Regions from separate parts of the Methylobacterium fujisawaense genome, predicted to be linked through region 2. Evidence: predicted binding sites of a transcription regulator. Region 2 holds the regulator's gene; each other region holds the start of a gene.
The links. Region 2 encodes LexA, which represses DNA repair genes until DNA is damaged. Its sites were predicted from a motif close to TGTTCNNNNTGTGTTCNG; they were not measured.

Region 1: the regulator LexA is predicted to act here: its motif matches at 3,544-3,561, upstream of uvrA (excinuclease ABC subunit UvrA).
Region 3: the regulator LexA is predicted to act here: its motif matches at 2,331-2,348, upstream of ABC766_RS20985 (PA0069 family radical SAM protein).

What each region holds. Positions count from the first base shown of each region.
Region 1 is NZ_CP155000.1:237,953-243,403, reverse strand. Features, by position in the region: gene ABC766_RS01270 (methyl-accepting chemotaxis protein) at 1-904, opposite strand, end outside; gene ABC766_RS01265 (cupin domain-containing protein) at 1,664-2,089, shown strand; gene ABC766_RS01260 (MFS transporter) at 2,093-3,274, opposite strand; gene uvrA (excinuclease ABC subunit UvrA) at 3,717-5,451, shown strand, end outside.
Region 2 is NZ_CP155000.1:6,366,705-6,372,155, reverse strand. Features, by position in the region: gene ABC766_RS30415 (error-prone DNA polymerase) at 1-159, shown strand, start outside; gene ABC766_RS30410 (hypothetical protein) at 204-680, shown strand; gene fae (formaldehyde-activating enzyme) at 721-1,260, opposite strand; gene ABC766_RS30400 (NRAMP family divalent metal transporter) at 1,323-2,564, opposite strand; gene ABC766_RS30395 (hypothetical protein) at 2,645-2,860, shown strand; gene ABC766_RS30390 (hypothetical protein) at 2,879-3,325, opposite strand; gene lexA (transcriptional repressor LexA) at 3,576-4,301, shown strand; partial or broken gene ABC766_RS30380 (ComEC/Rec2 family competence protein) at 4,295-5,451, opposite strand, start outside.
Region 3 is NZ_CP155000.1:4,414,136-4,419,586, forward strand. Features, by position in the region: gene moaB (molybdenum cofactor biosynthesis protein B) at 1-20, shown strand, start outside; gene ABC766_RS20975 (amino acid permease) at 106-1,554, opposite strand; gene ABC766_RS20980 (hypothetical protein) at 1,689-2,219, opposite strand; gene ABC766_RS20985 (PA0069 family radical SAM protein) at 2,377-3,492, shown strand; gene ABC766_RS20990 (methyl-accepting chemotaxis protein) at 3,859-5,451, shown strand, end outside.

The DNA.
Region 1 (5,451 bases), 530 kb from region 2:
CGCGCAGGGCGCCGGCGGCGGCCTCCAGATCGGCGGTGAGCCGGTCCTCCACGCCCTTCAGGGCATCGATGCGCTGCGTGGCGAGGCCGAACCAGGAAGGCGCGTCGCGGAAGGCGAGCGGCGTCCCCGGCATCGTTTCCTGGGCGATCCTGCGCAGGCGCGCGACCGCCCGGGCCGGCTCGGTCGCCTCGGCGGCGTCGAGCAGGGTCGTCTGGGCGGCCTCGGCCCCGGCCCGGAACAGGCCCGCATAGGTCGCCTGCTCGGCCGAGAGGGTGGCGAGCCGGCGCGCGGCCGCGAGGTCCAGGTTGCCGGAGGCGAAGACCGCCGAGGCGGCGGCCCGCTCCTGGCCGGCGGCTTCCTTCATGGCCAGGAAGGCCGCGTAGGCGTTCGCCCGGGCGGCGAGGCCGGCCTCGTCGATCGCCCCGCCCATCGCCCGCACGAGCCCGAGCCCCTCGCCGATCAGGCCGGTGTAGTAGCCGGCCGCCTGGGGGACGCCGGCCGTCAGGGCATCCACCGCCAGCCGCTGGTCGGCGAGCCCGGCGAGCGCCTGGCCGAAACCCGCGCCGCGCGCCGCGAAGGCCGGGCCGTACTGCGTGGCCGCCGCCATCGCCCCGGGAAGGTCTGCGAGCGCCGCGTCGGTGCGCACGCGCTGGGCGGCGAGTTCGGGCCCGAACTGTGCGCCCTTCGCGCCCAGGAACAGGCTGGAGGCACCGCGCTCGCGCTGGGCCTCATGCACGAAGGCGCTGATCCGCGAGGCGAGGCCGACGAGGCTCTCCACCCGGTCCATCTCGGCGCGCCGCGCCCACTGGTCGGACACCGTCCAGCCGGCGGCCCCCGCGAAGGCGAGGCTGGGGGCGAGCGCCACGACCAGGATCCGGGCGCGAAGCGAGGAGAGGAGGATCATCGGCGGCAGGACATCTCGGAGAACAGAACGGAGCTTGGCCGCAGGTCATAAAGATCTGGTTATGCTGACCTGCCCGGATTCGGTGCAGCTCTGCCTGATCGGATGGCAGTTTCGGTCGGGGCGCCGCTGTCGGTGTGCAGGTTTGCCAGGTCTTCAGCGCGGGGATCATCGGTTCCGGGGATCGCCCGTGCGGGGGCGGGCCGTCTTTCATCAGCGGCGGTACTTCGGCGGAGGCCGTCCGGGGGATTCGTTCCCCCGGTTCCATTGCGGGGCGCGGGATCGTGACCCTGCGCCGGGTCATGCGGGACCGCCGCCGCCGGAGCGCCCTGAACCGCCGGGTCCTCTCCAGCGGGGGGCGACAGCTGCGCCCTTCCGCGCCCCGGCCCGCGTCGTCTCCGCCACCGCCGCCCCCCGGGCCGGGATCGTCGCTCTCGTCACCCCGATCGACGACCCGGAGCGGCTGATTTCCGGCTCCGCAAGCGCAGGAGCCTGTGGCGGCCCCGGGCGTTCCCGTCCCGGCGCGCGATGGGCGGCCCGCAGGATGGGCGGCCCGCAGGACGTCGCCGCCGGGGCGCATGCCTCGACGGGCTGTCTCGCCGCGTTGACGCGGGGCGCCTGCGCACCACCCTGGGTGAGCATGACGGGGGGATCGACGCCGCGAGCCCGCGGCGCGCCCCGGCGCCGATCGAGAGCGGGCGGGCCGAGGACAGGATCGTGCGCGACGGTTTTCGGAGTGAGGAGGACGTGATGGCGGAGGCGATGGCGGACGCGGCGGGGACCGGCATCTTCGACGTGGCGGCGCTGGCGGCGGCGCTGCCCGGCAGCGCCCAGACCCTCCTGGTCGACACCTATCTGACCGACCGGGAGGCCGCGAGCGCCCGGGTGTTCCGGGTCTACCGGCCGACTCCGCCGCACTACCACGCCACCTGCGACGAGTATCTCTACTGCCTGTCGGGCCGGGGCACGGTCTGGCTGGGCGACCCGGCCGCCGCGACCGCATTCGGCCCCGGTCAGCTCCTGGTCTTCGAGAAGGGCACGGTCCACGCCATGCCGGAGATCGATCCCGCGGAACCGGTGGTGTTCCTCGCGATCGACACCCCCCGGCGGGCGCCCACCGACATCGTCTTCGTGAACCCGGAGGACGGCAGCCCCGCCACATTCATGGCGCGCAACGCCGAGGCGTGAGCCTCACACCGGCAGGGACCGCCCGGCCGCCGCCACGGCGAGGAGCAGGGCCGCCACGAGCAGGAGCGCGGCGGACAGGCCCAAAGCCTGCGCGGCGAAGCCGATCAGCGCCGGGCCCGCCAGCACCCCGGCATAGCCGAGCGTCGTCACCGCCGGCACCGCCACGCGCGCGGGCATCGCGGTCTGGCGGCCGGCCGCCGTGAACAGGACCGGGACGATGTTGGCGCAGCCCGCCCCGACCAGGGCGTAGCCGGCGAGGGCCGCCTCCCAGGCCGGGACCAGGACCGAGAGCGCGAGACCGGCGGCCGCCAGGAGGCCGCCGAAGACCACCACGGGCCGCCGCCCGAGCCGGGCCACGACCCGATCGCCGGCAAGGCGCCCCGCCGTCATCGTCACCGAGAAGGCCGCGTAGCCCATCGCCGCCCAGGCCGGATCGAGGCCCCGCTGCTGGATCAGGAACACCGCGCTCCAGTCGAGGGCCGAGCCCTCGGTGAGGAACACCACGAAGCAGAGCAGGCCCAGCACCAGCACGACGCCCCGGGGGCGCGCGAAGGCGGGGCCTCCGCTCCCCCCTGCCCGCTCGGCCGGCAGGATCCCGGGCCAGGCGGCCGCGAACAGGGCCGCGATCCCGGCGACCAGGAGCAGCACGCTCCAGCCCGCGCCGAGCCCGGCCGCCAACAGGCCGCTGGCGATCAGCGCCCCCAGGATGCAGCCGAGGCTGTAGAGGCCGTGGAAGCCCGACATCATCGGGCGCCCGCTGGCGCGCTCCACCACGACGGCCTGCAGGTTCATGACGCAGTCCACCGCCCCCATCCCGGCGCCGAACAGCACCAGCGCCAGGGTGAGCGGCACGAGCCCATCGCCCACGGCCAGCACCGGCAGGGCGAGGCCGATCGCCAGCGTGCCGGCGAGCAGGACCGGCCGGAAACCGAGCCGCGAAGCCGCCGCCCCGGCGCTCGGCATCGCCAGGATCGAGCCGATGCCGAAGGTGAGGAGCAGCAGGCCGAGCCCCGCCGCGTCGAGGCCGGCGCGGTCCTGCACCAGCGGCACCAGGGGCGCCCAGGTGGCGTTGGCGATGCCCACGATCAGGAACAGCAGCCGCGTGGACACGCTCTGTCCGCGGGCCGCATTCCGGTCCCCCGCCCCGCCGAGGGCGACCGGGTCGGTCAGGTCGAGCGCTGGCATCGGCACCTGTCGATGGAGTCGAGTCCGAGGGTGGATCCCGGCGACGTGGGGCCTCGGTTCCCGCGGCGCAACACCGGGCCGTCGTCGCGCGCGCCGGGCCGCGCGCCCGGAGGGGACACCGGCGGCCCCATGCGTCGGCGACTTGCCCGGTTCCTCGCAGGCGCCCTCGCGCGCCCGCTTGGACGACCGGTTGGACGCCCGCTCGGGCGCTGCCGGAACGCTTTGCCGCGCGCGCAAGGGCGGCGGCTCGTTCGCCGAGCGGTTGCCGCCGTACGCGTTTCGTTCTAGCAAGGGCGGCGCATGACGGACCTGCGTCCCGCCGGCCCCACCTTGCCGTCGGCCCCCTCGGGCTCGACATGTGTCGGAGCGGCGGCTGGCCCGCGCGCGAATCCGATCCGGATCCGATCCGACTGCGTCGACGCCTCGAAAGACCGCCGCCCTCATGGCCAAAGCCCAAGCTGGAAGTCGTGCCGCAAGCCGCGCCGGCGCCGCCCAAGCTGCCCCGACAGCCGCCGCGCAGACGGCGTCCAAGGCTCCGAAAGCCGCCACCGCCGCCCCGGCCCCGCAGCCCAAGCCGGCCCGCGCGAAGTCCGAAAAGCCCGCCCGCCCTGGGGCGGCCGCCGAGGCCGCGATCGACGCCAAGCTGGCGGCCCTGTTCGACGCCGCGCCGGCGAGCGCCCATGACCGGCGGGTCATCGCGGTCCGGGGGGCCCGGGAGCACAACCTCAAGAACGTCGACCTGACGATCCCCCGGGACAAGCTCGTGGTGTTCACCGGGCTCTCGGGCTCGGGCAAGTCGTCGCTGGCCTTCGACACGATCTACGCCGAGGGGCAGCGCCGCTACGTCGAGTCGCTCTCGGCCTATGCCCGCCAGTTCCTGGAGATGATGTCGAAGCCCGACGTCGACCAGATCGACGGGCTGTCGCCGGCGATCTCCATCGAGCAGAAGACCACCTCCAAGAACCCCCGCTCCACCGTCGGGACGGTCACCGAGATCTACGACTACATGCGCCTGCTCTGGGCGCGGGTCGGCATCCCCTACTCGCCGGCCACCGGCCTGCCGATCGAGAGCCAGACCGTCCAGCAGATGGTCGACCGGGTGCTGGAGCTGCCGGAGAAGACCCGGCTCTACCTGCTGGCGCCCGTGGTCCGCGGACGCAAGGGCGAGTACCGCAAGGAAATCGCCGAGTACCAGAAGAAGGGCTTCCAGCGCCTGCGCGTGAACGGCGAATACTACGCCATCGACGACGTGCCCAAGCTCGACAAGAAGTTCAAGCACGACATCGACGTGGTGGTCGACCGCATCGTGGTCCGGGCCGATATCGGCTCGCGGCTGGCCGAGTCCTTCGAGACGGCCCTGGAGCTGGCCGATGGCATCGCGGAGGTCGTGTTCGCGGATGCCCCCGAGGGCGAGACGCCCCGGACCATCACCTTCTCGTCGCGCTTCGCCTGCCCGGTCTCGGGCTTCACCATCGCGGAGATCGAGCCCCGGCTGTTCTCGTTCAACAACCCATTCGGCGCCTGCCCGACCTGCAGCGGCATCGGCCACGAGATGCGGATCGACCCCGAGCTGGTCATCTCCGATCCCGCTTTGAGCCTGAAGCGCGGCGCCGTCGGCCCCTGGGCGAAGTCGACCTCGCCCTATTACGGGCAGACCCTGGAGGCGCTGGCCGAGCATTTCGGCTTCAAGACCAGCGTCCCGTGGCAGAGCCTGTCGGAGACGGCCCGTGCCATCGTGCTGTACGGCTCGGGCAAGCAGGCGATCCGCTTCGCCTACGACGACGGGTTGCGCAAATACACGGTCAACAAGCCCTTCGAGGGCGTGATCCCGAACCTGGAGCGCCGCTACAAGGAGAGCGACTCGGACGCCGTCCGGGAGGAGATCGGGCGCTTCATGAGCGAGACGCCCTGCGCCGCCTGCGGCGGCAAGCGGCTGAAGCCCGAGGCGCTCGCCGTGAAGGTCGCCATGGCCGACATTGCCGATGTCACGGCCCTCTCAGTCAGTGAGGCGCATCGCTGGTTCTCGGAGCTGCCGGAGAAGCTGACGGCGAAGCAGAACGCCATCGCGGTCCGGATCCTGAAGGAGATCCGCGACCGGCTGAGCTTCCTGGTGGATGTCGGCCTCGAATACCTGACGCTCGCCCGCGGCTCCGGCTCCCTCTCGGGCGGCGAGAGCC
Region 2 (5,451 bases):
CGGGCGGACGGGGTGGTCCATCTCGTGGCCGAGGGGTTTCGCGATCTCACCGCGTCCCTGCGCGACCTGCGCGAGGCCGGGATGAAGCTGCCCCCCGAGAACACGGATTTCGGCGTGCCCCCGGATCGGCGCGTGTATCGCAGCCGGGATTTCCACTGAGGAACGCCCCTCGACAGGCCCCGCGCCGCGCGTAGAGTGCGGCCATGTCGAGCTTCGCCGTTCCGCGCCTCTTCCTCGCCGCCTGCCTCGCCGCCTGCGCGGCCCTCCCCCTCTGGGCGGAGGCCGCCCGGGCCGACAGCTGCGACGACCTCACCCGCCAGATCGCCGGCGCCATCGGCGGCAAGGTCGGCAAGCGGGCGGGCCCCAGCATCGACATCCGCATGGCCGGCCCGATCAAGTTCGACGTGACCTGCCGGGCCGAGCCGATCGTGCAGGCGACCTCGGCCGAGCCCGCCCCCTCGGCGACCTTCTTCCGCGACCTGTCGGTGGCCTCCGAGATCCTGGTCGGCGAACCGGCCGCGACCGTCGAGCCGATCATCGCCAGCGCCTACCGGACCGCGCTGTCGGAGCGGCGCAAGTCGTTCATCCAGCAGAACGGCTGGTCGGCCTCCTGCTACACCGACCCGGGCAGCACCGCGATGCGGACCCTGTGCTCGGTGGGGCGCATCCCGCCGGGGTGATGCGATATCGACCCCGGCAGGATGCGCGCGAAGGGGCCGATCAGTACTCGATCACGCCGTCCAGGGCGTAGTGCTTCACGGTCTTCCGGTTGGCGATCAGCTCGTCCACCGTCGGCTCGCCCTTGAGGGCGCGGGCGATGGCGAGCTTCGTCGCCTCGTAGTTGGTCCGGTAGAGGTCCTTCTGGTCGAGGTTGTCGTCCTCGGCGCAGCGCTGATCGAGCCAGATCATGATGATCATGCACAGCTCGTCGAGCCCGTCCTTGGGCAGGATGCCCTCGATGATGCAGTCCACGATCGCGTCGCCGGTGGCGGCCTGGACCACGCCGCCGAGGAGCTCGGCATACTCGGCCGTGTGGATCGTGACCTTGGTGGTCATCATCGTGGCGGGGCGCACGAGCTGGTTGAGGTCGCGGACCACGAACATCCGCGTGTGGCCCTGGACCTGCCCCATCATCGACGCGAAGGCCTGGCCGACCGGACCGCGCACCGAGCCGATCAGCACCTCCGGCATGGCGTCGGTGTACTGGCCCTCGGCCGCCAGCACCGTGGCCTCGCCCGTGCGGAACCAGATCTCTTGCATGTTCGAACTCCACCTGATCGGAGCCCGCGGGAGACATCATCGGAGGCCCCGCGTCAATCGCGTCAGAGCAGGCCCACCCCGTCCAGGACGCCGACCATCGCGAACGCGATCGTGATCCCCGACACCGCGTAGACCACCCCCTTGTAGACGCCCGCCACGCGCTGCCCCTCGGGCAGGGCCCGGGTGGCGAGGAGGATCAGCAGGCCGAGCGCCAGGGGCAGGAGCAGCGCGTTCATCACCTCCACGGCGATGTTGAGCGCCACGAGATCCGGCACGAGCTGCACGGCGACCGCGCCGGCCGCGACCGCGAGCGCGAAGGCGCCGTAGAAAGCCGGAGCCTCCCGGGGCGACTGCTCCAGGGAGTGCGGCCGGCCGGTCACGTCGCCGAACCCCCAGGCCAGCGCCAGGGCCACGACGTTGAGCGCCACGAAGGCCGCCGCGATGATGCCCACCCCGAACACCACCTGCCCGAGCCACGGCCCCAGGGCCGGCGTGAAGGCGCCCGCGAGATCGCCGACGGTCTCCAGCCCCTTCGCGCTGCCCTGCCCGGCCTTGCCGATCGTGGCGGCGGCGGCGACGAGGATCGCGCCCATCACGCATTGCGAGACCACCGCACCCACGAGTGTGTCGAGCCGCGAGCGCCGCGCGTGCTCCCAGCCCAGGCCCTTATCGACGATCGCCGACTGCTGGTAGAAAATCATCCACGGCATGATCACCGCGCCGATATTGGCCGCGATCAGCACCCGGAACTGGCCGTCGCCCAGCGGCATGTGCCCGAAGGAGGCGACGATCTCGGGCACGTTCGGCCGCGCCGCGACGGCGAGCCCGACGAAGACCAGCTCGAACAGGCCGACCACGATCGCCACGACCTCGACGCGCCGGTAGCTCTCGGTGAAGACGAGCCCCAGGAGCAGGCAGGCCGGCAGGCCGAGGCTCACGAGCCGCGGCACCCCGAACAGGTCCCCGATGCCGGCGATGCCGGAGAATTCCGTGACGATGGCGCCGATGCCGGCGACCACGAGGCCGCCGTACGAGATCCAGGCCCAGACCGGCCCGTAGCGCTCCCGGATCAGCGCGCCGTGGCCGCGTCCGGTGGCGGTCCCGAGCCGCACCGTCAGCTCCTGGACGACGTACAGGATCGGCACCAGCAGGATCTGGAGGAGCAGGAGCGAATAGCCCCAGCGCGCCCCGCTCTGGGCCGCCGTGATGAGGCTTCCGACATCCGTATCGGCCAGCATCACCACGAGTCCCGGGCCTGCGGCCTTGAGGTAAGCGGACAGGCGAGGCAGGGAAGCGCTGGGCACGGCTCGGGAACAGTCCCGCGCACGGCCGGTTCCGGCGGGCGCCTGCGGCGTTTTCCCGGGGCAGGCGGGAGGGACATGTGATGGCGGAGAGCACGGATCGGGGCTCCGGCTGGAGCCTGCAGGCGACCGCCGTGCCCGACGGGGTGCGCCTGGAACTCGCCCTGGCCGACCTCGGCGGCGCGCCGGTCACCGCCGCGATCGTTCTCGACCGGGCGGAAGCCCGGGCCTTCGCACGCGCCCTGCTCGCCGCCGCCGGCGACGCGGCGGAACGGACCTTCCCGAAGCCGGGCGCCTGACGGCGCGCCGCCGGTCGGTCAGCGGGCGAGACCGGGATTGCGGCCGGGCAGGCGGGGGACCACGGTGCCACGCTTCTCGATCGGCGTGTCGCAGGCGTAGGCGAACTCGGTCTTCAGCGGATCGAACACGGTCTCGCCGGTGATCCGGCAATCCTCGCGCACGGTCTCGTCGAGATAGGCCCGGGCGGCGGTGCGGAAGCGCTTCACCCGGGTGGCGTCCGGCTCCGGATCGATCCGGGCCTCGCTCAGGTTGCAGCCGGTATATTCGCGCAGGGCGTTCGAGACGATCAGCATCCGGCGCATCTGCCGGTTGTCGTAGACCTCGTAGGGCTCCTTGCAGCCGATCGTCACCACCTGGGGGGTGAGCGCCACGTAGTTCCGCGAGATGTAGGAGAACCCGGTGGTGCAGCCGGCGAGGCCGAGGGCGGCGAGGCCGAGGGGCAGCAGAGCTGCGGGTCGTCGCATCCTCGTCATCCCAAGAGGGTCCCAGCCCGCGGCCCGGATCCGCCGCCTTCCCGGCGGGGCGCCGCGGTGCATTGAAACGGCTCCGCTTGCGCCGTCAATGCGTTTCTCGACCTTGCCCCCGCGAGCGCGGAGCGACGCGCCAAGCGTAGCGGTGCCGCCCTTGCGGAACACTTGCGGAACGTTTAACCTGTTCGTGATTTGTTTCAGAGACCGTCACGGGGCGGTCTGCCAAGCCGCGAGTCCCCCTTCGATGCTCACGCGCAAGCAGCTGGACCTCCTGCGTTTCATCCAGAGCCGGATGCAGGAATGCGGCGTCCCGCCGTCCTTCGACGAGATGAAGGACGCCCTCGACCTCAAGTCGAAATCCGGCATCCACCGGCTGATCACGGCCCTGGAGGAGCGCGGCTTCCTCCGGCGCTTGCCGAATCGGGCGCGCGCCATCGAGGTGATCCGCATCCCCGAGAGCCTGAGCCAGACGGCCCCATCTTCGGCCCCGGCCGAGCCGCGCCGTTTCACCCCGAGCGTGGTCGAGGGCGGCAAGTCCAAGCCGCCGCCGGCCCCGGCCAGCACGCGGATGATCGATGACGCCGGTCGTGCCATTTCGATCCCGGTGATGGGCCGGATCGCCGCCGGTACGCCGGTCTCGGCGATCCAGAACCAGAGCCATGCCATCACCCTGTCGCCGGATTTCGTGGCCGGCGGCGAGCACTACGCCCTGGAGGTGCGCGGCGACTCGATGGTCGAGGCCGGCATCCTCGACGGCGACCTCGTGGTGATCCGCAAGCAGGACACGGCCAATACCGGCGACATCATCGTGGCGCTGATCGACGACGAGGAGGCGACGCTCAAGCGTCTGCGCCGCCGCGGCTCCTCGATCGCCCTGGAGGCCGCCAACCCGGCCTACGAGACGCGCGTCCTCGGGCCCGACCGGGTCCGGATCCAGGGCCGCCTCGTCAGCCTCGTCCGCCGCTACTGAAGCGGCTCGGCCGGCGCGTCGCCGGGGGCGAGGTCCCCGCCCGACGCATCGGTTTCCGGAGGCGTTGTCGCCCCGTCGTCAGAGGCGCGGGCCTCCGCGGAGGGCGCGGTGACCGGTTGTGGTGATCCCGGCCCGTGTTCCGAGCGTGGTCGCCAGGGCACGGCGCGGCCATCGGCCCGGGCGTGACGGGCGACGAAGCTCTCGCCGTCGGACCTGAGGGCGACGGCGCCCTGGGCGGCCAGGACGCGCCGATCGATCACCAGGGGGCCGGTGCAGGTCGGTGGGGCCACGAGACCCGTGATCAGCACCGCGGCGCGGGCGCAATCCTCCGGGAAGGCCCGCCGGTCCCGGACCAGGGCGACCGCCCGTCCGTCCGGCAGGCGCGCGGTGCATCCGAGCCGGTCACAGCGGCCGCTGCCCGATCGGACGATCAGTGCCCCGGCTCCCCGTCCGTCGCCGTCCGCCTTCAGCCATTGTTCGAGGACGAAGCCGGACGGGCTGCCGAGGGCCGCGAGCCGCCCGTCCGCCGCCCGCACCGCGGCCCCCGCGCCCTGCCGATCGACATAGAGGTCGTAGCGGTCGGGTCGGGCCGCGACGACGAGCCCGAGCAGGATCGGCGGCACGGCGAGCCAGCGCAGGCGGGAGGCCGGTAACGTCGCCAGCAGCAGGCCCGCGGTCAGCAGGAACAGCGCCGCGGTGCCGAAGGCCGGCACGACCACGATGGCCCGCTCGAACCCGGCGATCCACTGGGAGACGGCGAGCATGCCCCCCACCGCCTGACCCATCAGCCACCAGATCGGGCGGTCGAGGGCGAAAGGATAGGCGAGGATCCCGATCACCGCGGAGGGCATCACCACGAGGGAGACGAGCGGCAGGGTCAGGGCGTTGCCGACGAGGCCGAAGGGCTGGATCGTCTGGAAATGGTAGGTGGCGAAGGGTGCGGTCGCGACCTGCGCCACTAGGGTCGTGGCCAGGGTCCCGGTGACCGCCGAGAGGCCGGTGCCGACGAGCCGACCGAGCCGGCCCGCCCCGGGGCGCACGAACAGCCGCCCGTCGATCAGCCGCGCGCAAGCGATCAGCCCGGCCACGGCGCCGAAGGACATCTGGAAGCTCGGGCCGAGCAGGCCCTCCGGCTCCCGGGCCAGGGCGA
Region 3 (5,451 bases), 2.0 Mb from region 2:
GGGCCAGCATCGCGGTGTGAGGATGAGCCTCAGTCCGGGCCCGCCCGCGGCGGCCCGGAATGACGGGATCGTCATGGGGGATCGTGAGGGGCCGGTCCGTCTGTCCTACGCCGCGTTCCCCTCCTTCCGGCGCAGGACCGAGTGCTTGCGGCCGTAGAAGAAGTACACGACGAGGCCGATCGCCATCCAGATCACCAGCCGCAGCCACGTGTCGAGGGGCAGGCCGATCATCAGGAGCAGGCAGAACAGGATGCCGAGGATCGGCACGACCGGCACGGCGGGGGCCCGGAACGGCCGCTTCATGTGGCGCTCGGTCCGCCGCAGGTAGAGCACCGAGCCGCAGACCAGGATGAAGGCGGCGAGCGTGCCGATGCTCACCATCTCCCCGAGGATGTGGATCGGCACCAGGGCCGCCACCACGGCGACCACGGCCCCGATCAGCGCCTGGCTGCGATACGGCGTCTGGTAGGTCGGATGGACGTGGGAGAACATCTTCGGCAGCAGGCCGTCCTGGGCCATGGTGAAGAAGATCCGGCTCTGGCCGTAGAGCAGGACGAGGATCACCGTCGTGAGCCCGGTCAGCGCCCCGAGCTTGATCAGGAGGGCGAACCAGCCGATGCCGATCACGTCGACGCCCTTGGCGATCGGGTCGGGGACGTTCAGCTCCTTGTAGGGGACGAGGCCGGTGAGCACGGCGGCGACGAGCACGTACAGGATCGTGCAGACCGCCAGCGAGCCCAGGATGCCGATGGGCATGTCCTTCTGGGGCTTGCGCGCCTCCTGGGCGGCGGTGGAGACCGCGTCGAAGCCGATGAAGGCGAAGAACACCACGCCGGCGCCGCGCAGGATGCCGCTGGCGCCGAAATGCCCGAAGGTGCCGTCGTTGTCGGGGATCAGCGGGCTCCAGTTCGCGGTGTCGACGTGGCCCCAGCCCAGCGCGATGAAGGCCACCACCACGGTGAGCTTCACCGCGACCATGATGTTGTTGAAGCGCGCCGATTCCTTGGTCCCGCGCATCAGCAAAATCGTGATCAGCGCCACGATCAGCACCGCCGGCAGGTTGAACAGAGCCGTCCCGCCGCCGTCGATCGGCGTGCCGGGCGCGTTCGCGAACTGGGCCGGGATCACGATCCCGACGGTCTTCAGGATGCTGATGACGTAGCCCGACCAGCCCACCGCCACGGTGGCGGCACCCATGGCGTATTCGAGGATCAGGTCCCAGCCGATGAGCCACGCGAAGAACTCGCCCAGCGTCGCGTAGGTGTAGGTGTAGCTCGACCCCGCCACCGGGATCAGCGCGGCCATCTCGGAGTAGCACAGGCCGACGAAGGCGCAGGCGATGCCGCCGAGCATGAAGGACAGCATGATCCCCGGTCCGGCATACTGGGCCGCCGCCGTGCCGGTGAGAACGAAGATGCCGGCGCCGATGATCGCCCCGATGCCCATCGCGGTGATCGAGAGGGCGCCGAGCGACTTCGAGAGCTGCTGCTCGCCCTCGCCGCTCTCGACGATGTCGTCGACCGATTTGCGCCCCATCAGGCCCGACGATTCCATTGCACCATCCTTCCAGATCGAGCCGGGTCAGCCCGCTTCCACAGATGTAGAGTCGGCGAAATTTCTGCCGCGCTTCAAGTGTTGTAGAGGCGGACTGACCGACAACAACGAGGGCCGGCGCAAGATTCTGCCGGTCAGGCGCGTTCGATCCGGGCGATCAAGGGCCGGACCTTGAGGCGCGCCGCGAACGGGCCGCCGCTCCGCAGGGCCTCGCGCCGGACGACGTCCCCGGCCCGGGCCTGCCGGGCGCCCATCACGCTCTCCAACCGGCCCACGAGCCGTTCGAGCCAGCCCGCGGCCGAACGGTGCAGGCGGCCGAGGGCCGTCTCCGGCCGCGCCGTCCCGACGAAGCGGTCGAGGGTGCGGATCCAGCCCTCGGCCGGAACGTCCCCGGCCTCAAGGCACAGGATCCAGTCCCGACGGGCTGCGGCAGCGCCCGCGGCGTAGGGATTGCCGCCCCGGTGCAGCACGAGCGTCGCGCCCGTGGCCTCCGCGACGGCCGCCACGGCTTCACTCTCGCTGCCCGAAACGATCACCGCGTCGCCGATGAGGCCGCCGGCCACGCCGGAGACCAGCACGCTGAGCGTGTCGGCCAGGCGATCGATCGCGTCCGGATCGGCCGGGTCGGCCAGATAGGTCACGGCGGAGAGCATGAGCGCGCGCATAGACGATTCTGCGCCGCCGTAAACCGCCCGGCCGCCATCGGGCGGCCGTGTCGCTGTCCGGACAGGCGACAAAGCTGTGTCTGCCTGAAAAAGAGGCGTTCGGCCGACGTCTGTTCGCTCTATGTTCCGAGCGGGGTCGGGCAGGAGACGAGTCGCTATGGTGTCGATACCCGATGACGTCTCGGGCCGGCCCGCCCAGCGACTCGGCCCGAGCGGCGTGCCGCGGGATGCTCGGCGCGGGCGTGGTGCCACGGCCAATCCCACCGGCCGCCACGAGCCGGCCCGGCGGGAGACGTTCCACGAGGAGACCGGGATGGCGGACGCGCCGGCGCCCCTGCGCACGCAGGTCACCCCGGAGCGCTCCACGCGGATCATCGCCCGCAACAGCTCGCCCGACATCCCCTTCGACCGGTCGATCAACCCTTATCGGGGCTGCGAGCACGGCTGCATCTACTGCTACGCGCGCCCCACCCATGCCTGGCTCGGCCTGTCGCCGGGGCTCGACTTCGAGTCGCGGATCTTCACCAAGCCGGACGCCGCAAGGCTGCTGGCCCGCGAGATGGCCGCGCCGGGCTACCGGCCCGAGACGATCGCCCTCGGCACCGCCACGGATCCCTACCAGCCCGTCGAGCGCGCGCACCGGATCACCCGCGCGGTGCTGGAGGTGCTGCGTGACGCCCGCCATCCCGTCAGCATCACCACCAAGTCGGACCTCGTGCTGCGCGACCTCGATATCCTGGCGGCGATGGCGGCGGACAATCTCGTGCTCGCGGCGATCTCGTTGCCGACGCTGGATCCGGACCTCGCCCGCCGCCTCGACCCGCGGGCGCCGCGGCCGGACAAGCGGCTCGCGGCGATGCGCGCGCTGAGCGCGGCTGGGGTGCCCGTCATGGTCAACGTCTCGCCGATCATTCCCGGCCTGACCGATCACGAGATCGAATCGATCCTGGCCGAGGCGCGTGCGCACGGGGCGAGTCGCATCGGCCACGCGCTGCTGCGCCTCCCCGGCGAAGTCGCCGACCTCGTGGCCGACTGGTTCGCCGAGCACTATCCGGAGCGCAGGGCGCGGGCCTTCGCACTCCTGCGGGAAGCCCGGGGCGGGCGCGAGAACGACCCGCGCTTCGGCCACCGCTTCCGCGGGGAGGGGGCCTACGCGGCGATGATCGGCCAGCGGGTCCGGCTCGCAGGCACGCGACTCGGCTTCGCCTTGGGGCGGATGGCGCTGAACCGGGAGTTCTTCCGCAGACCGGGGGCACAGTTGTCGCTGTTCTGAGACGGCGCGGCGTCGAGCCCGGCTGGCCAGGATCGTATGAGCGGAGCGCCTGCCGGGCCAAATGAATCCGCCGTCGGTGCAGCAGCTTATCGATCATCCATCTCCAATTCCGCTGGAAATGGCGACGTACCGCACTCGTCGCGTCAATCGGGACTTCGATTGCGCGAATACTCGGCTTGTTGACTCTAGGTTTAATCTTAATTGTCAGAATACATATTTCGATTGAGTCTTGAATTCGAGGTTGACAGCAAAGATCTTTTGTCATTTATGAAGTCGTTTTATGGGTTATTATTGAGAAGGACTTACGCTTTGTCTCGATATTTCAGATTTTCAATAGGATCGATTATCGGATTGGTATTGCTGAGTATGGGAGTAATGCTGCTTGCCGTGCGTACAGACACGCTCCTGAGCGCTGTGGAGCACGCGCGAGAGGGGCAGCGCGTCGTCACGCTCACGCGGGTCAGCCGCACGCTGCTCCGGTCGGTGATCGCGACCCGCATGGCGCGGGGCATCGTTCAGAAGGTCCTGGCCGTCGAGGGTCCGATCTCGGTGGCCGACAGGGCGGATCAGCTGTCCGAGCGGCAGGCCCTGATGGACGCGGAGACGGAATTCTGGATCCTTGTGCGCGACCTCGCCGTGCCGTCGGTCCAGGCGACGCTGGAGCCGCTTCGGAGCGCGCAGGCGACCTTGGCGGCGCTGAGGCCACAGATCGACGCGGTCGTCGCGCTCCCGAGGGAACGCCGCGATGCGGCGTTCAGACAGACCTTCGACACAGCCGTCACGAGCCTCCTCAACGCCTTCGCGGCAACCAACGCCGCGGTGGACGCGGCCATCCCGCGCCGGGACACGGCGGTCGCGCAGGCCCTCGACATCAAGCGTGCCAGCTGGGCGACGCGGGTCGCACTCGGCAATTCCTGGCGCCGTATGGAAACCTCGGTGGCCGCCAAGGCGGCTTGGTCGCAGGAGGAGATCATCGCGGCGGCCGAGGAGCGGGGACGCCTGATGGCGGACTGGGGTAAAGTCGTCGACCTGTTCACGGAAGACGTCCCGGTCGCCCTGCGTGCCGCCTTCCAGAAGGCGCAGGCCAGCAACTTCGAGGGCGAGTCGGCGCGGCGGCGCGTCGCGATCACGGACGCGCTCAGCCGGGGCAAGGCGCCCGGCATCGAGGCCGATGCGTTGCGCGCGCGCGACATCGCCGACGGGAGGGCGCTTCTCGATCTGGCCCACGCGGGTCTCGACGCGATGATCGAACGGGCCCAGCTCCTCGCCGCCGAGTCGCAGCGTGCGCTTTTCGGGGCCGTGCTGTTCCTGACCGCAGCGGTCCTGCTGGCGGTCGGCGGTATCGTCATCGTGTTCCGTTGGGTGCTCCGGCCGTTGCGGGCCATGACCCAGGCCATGCAGGCGCTCGCGGGAGGAGACGCCGACGTGCCGATCCCGGCCCGCGAGCGGCGGGACGAGATCGGCGCGATGGCGGCGGCCGTGCAGGTCTTCCGGGACAACCTCGTCCGCACCCGCGCCCTGGAGGCCGAGGCGGCCGAGGCGGCGCGGGCCGCGGAGGCGCAGCGTCGGAGCATGACGCTCACGATGGCGCAGGGTTTCGAGTCGGCGGTGGCCGGCATCGTCGGTCAGGTCTCCGCCGCCGCGGCCGAATTGCAGACCACGGCCTGGCAGATGACCACGACCGCCCAGCAGACCGCCAGCCAGTCCGATACCGTGGCCGCCGCCGCCGAGGAGGCGTCCACCGGCGTCAGAACCGTGGCCGCCGCCGTGGAGGAACTCGGCACCTCCGTCCAAGAGATTGCGCGCCAGGTCCAGGGCTCGTCCGAACTGGCGCGGGCCGCCGTCGGCGAGGCCGACCGGACCGCCGTGCTGGTGGCCGCGCTCAACACGGCGGCCGCCCGGGTCGACGCGGTGGTCGAGCTGATCGCCGGCATCGCCGCACAGACGAATCTGCTGGCG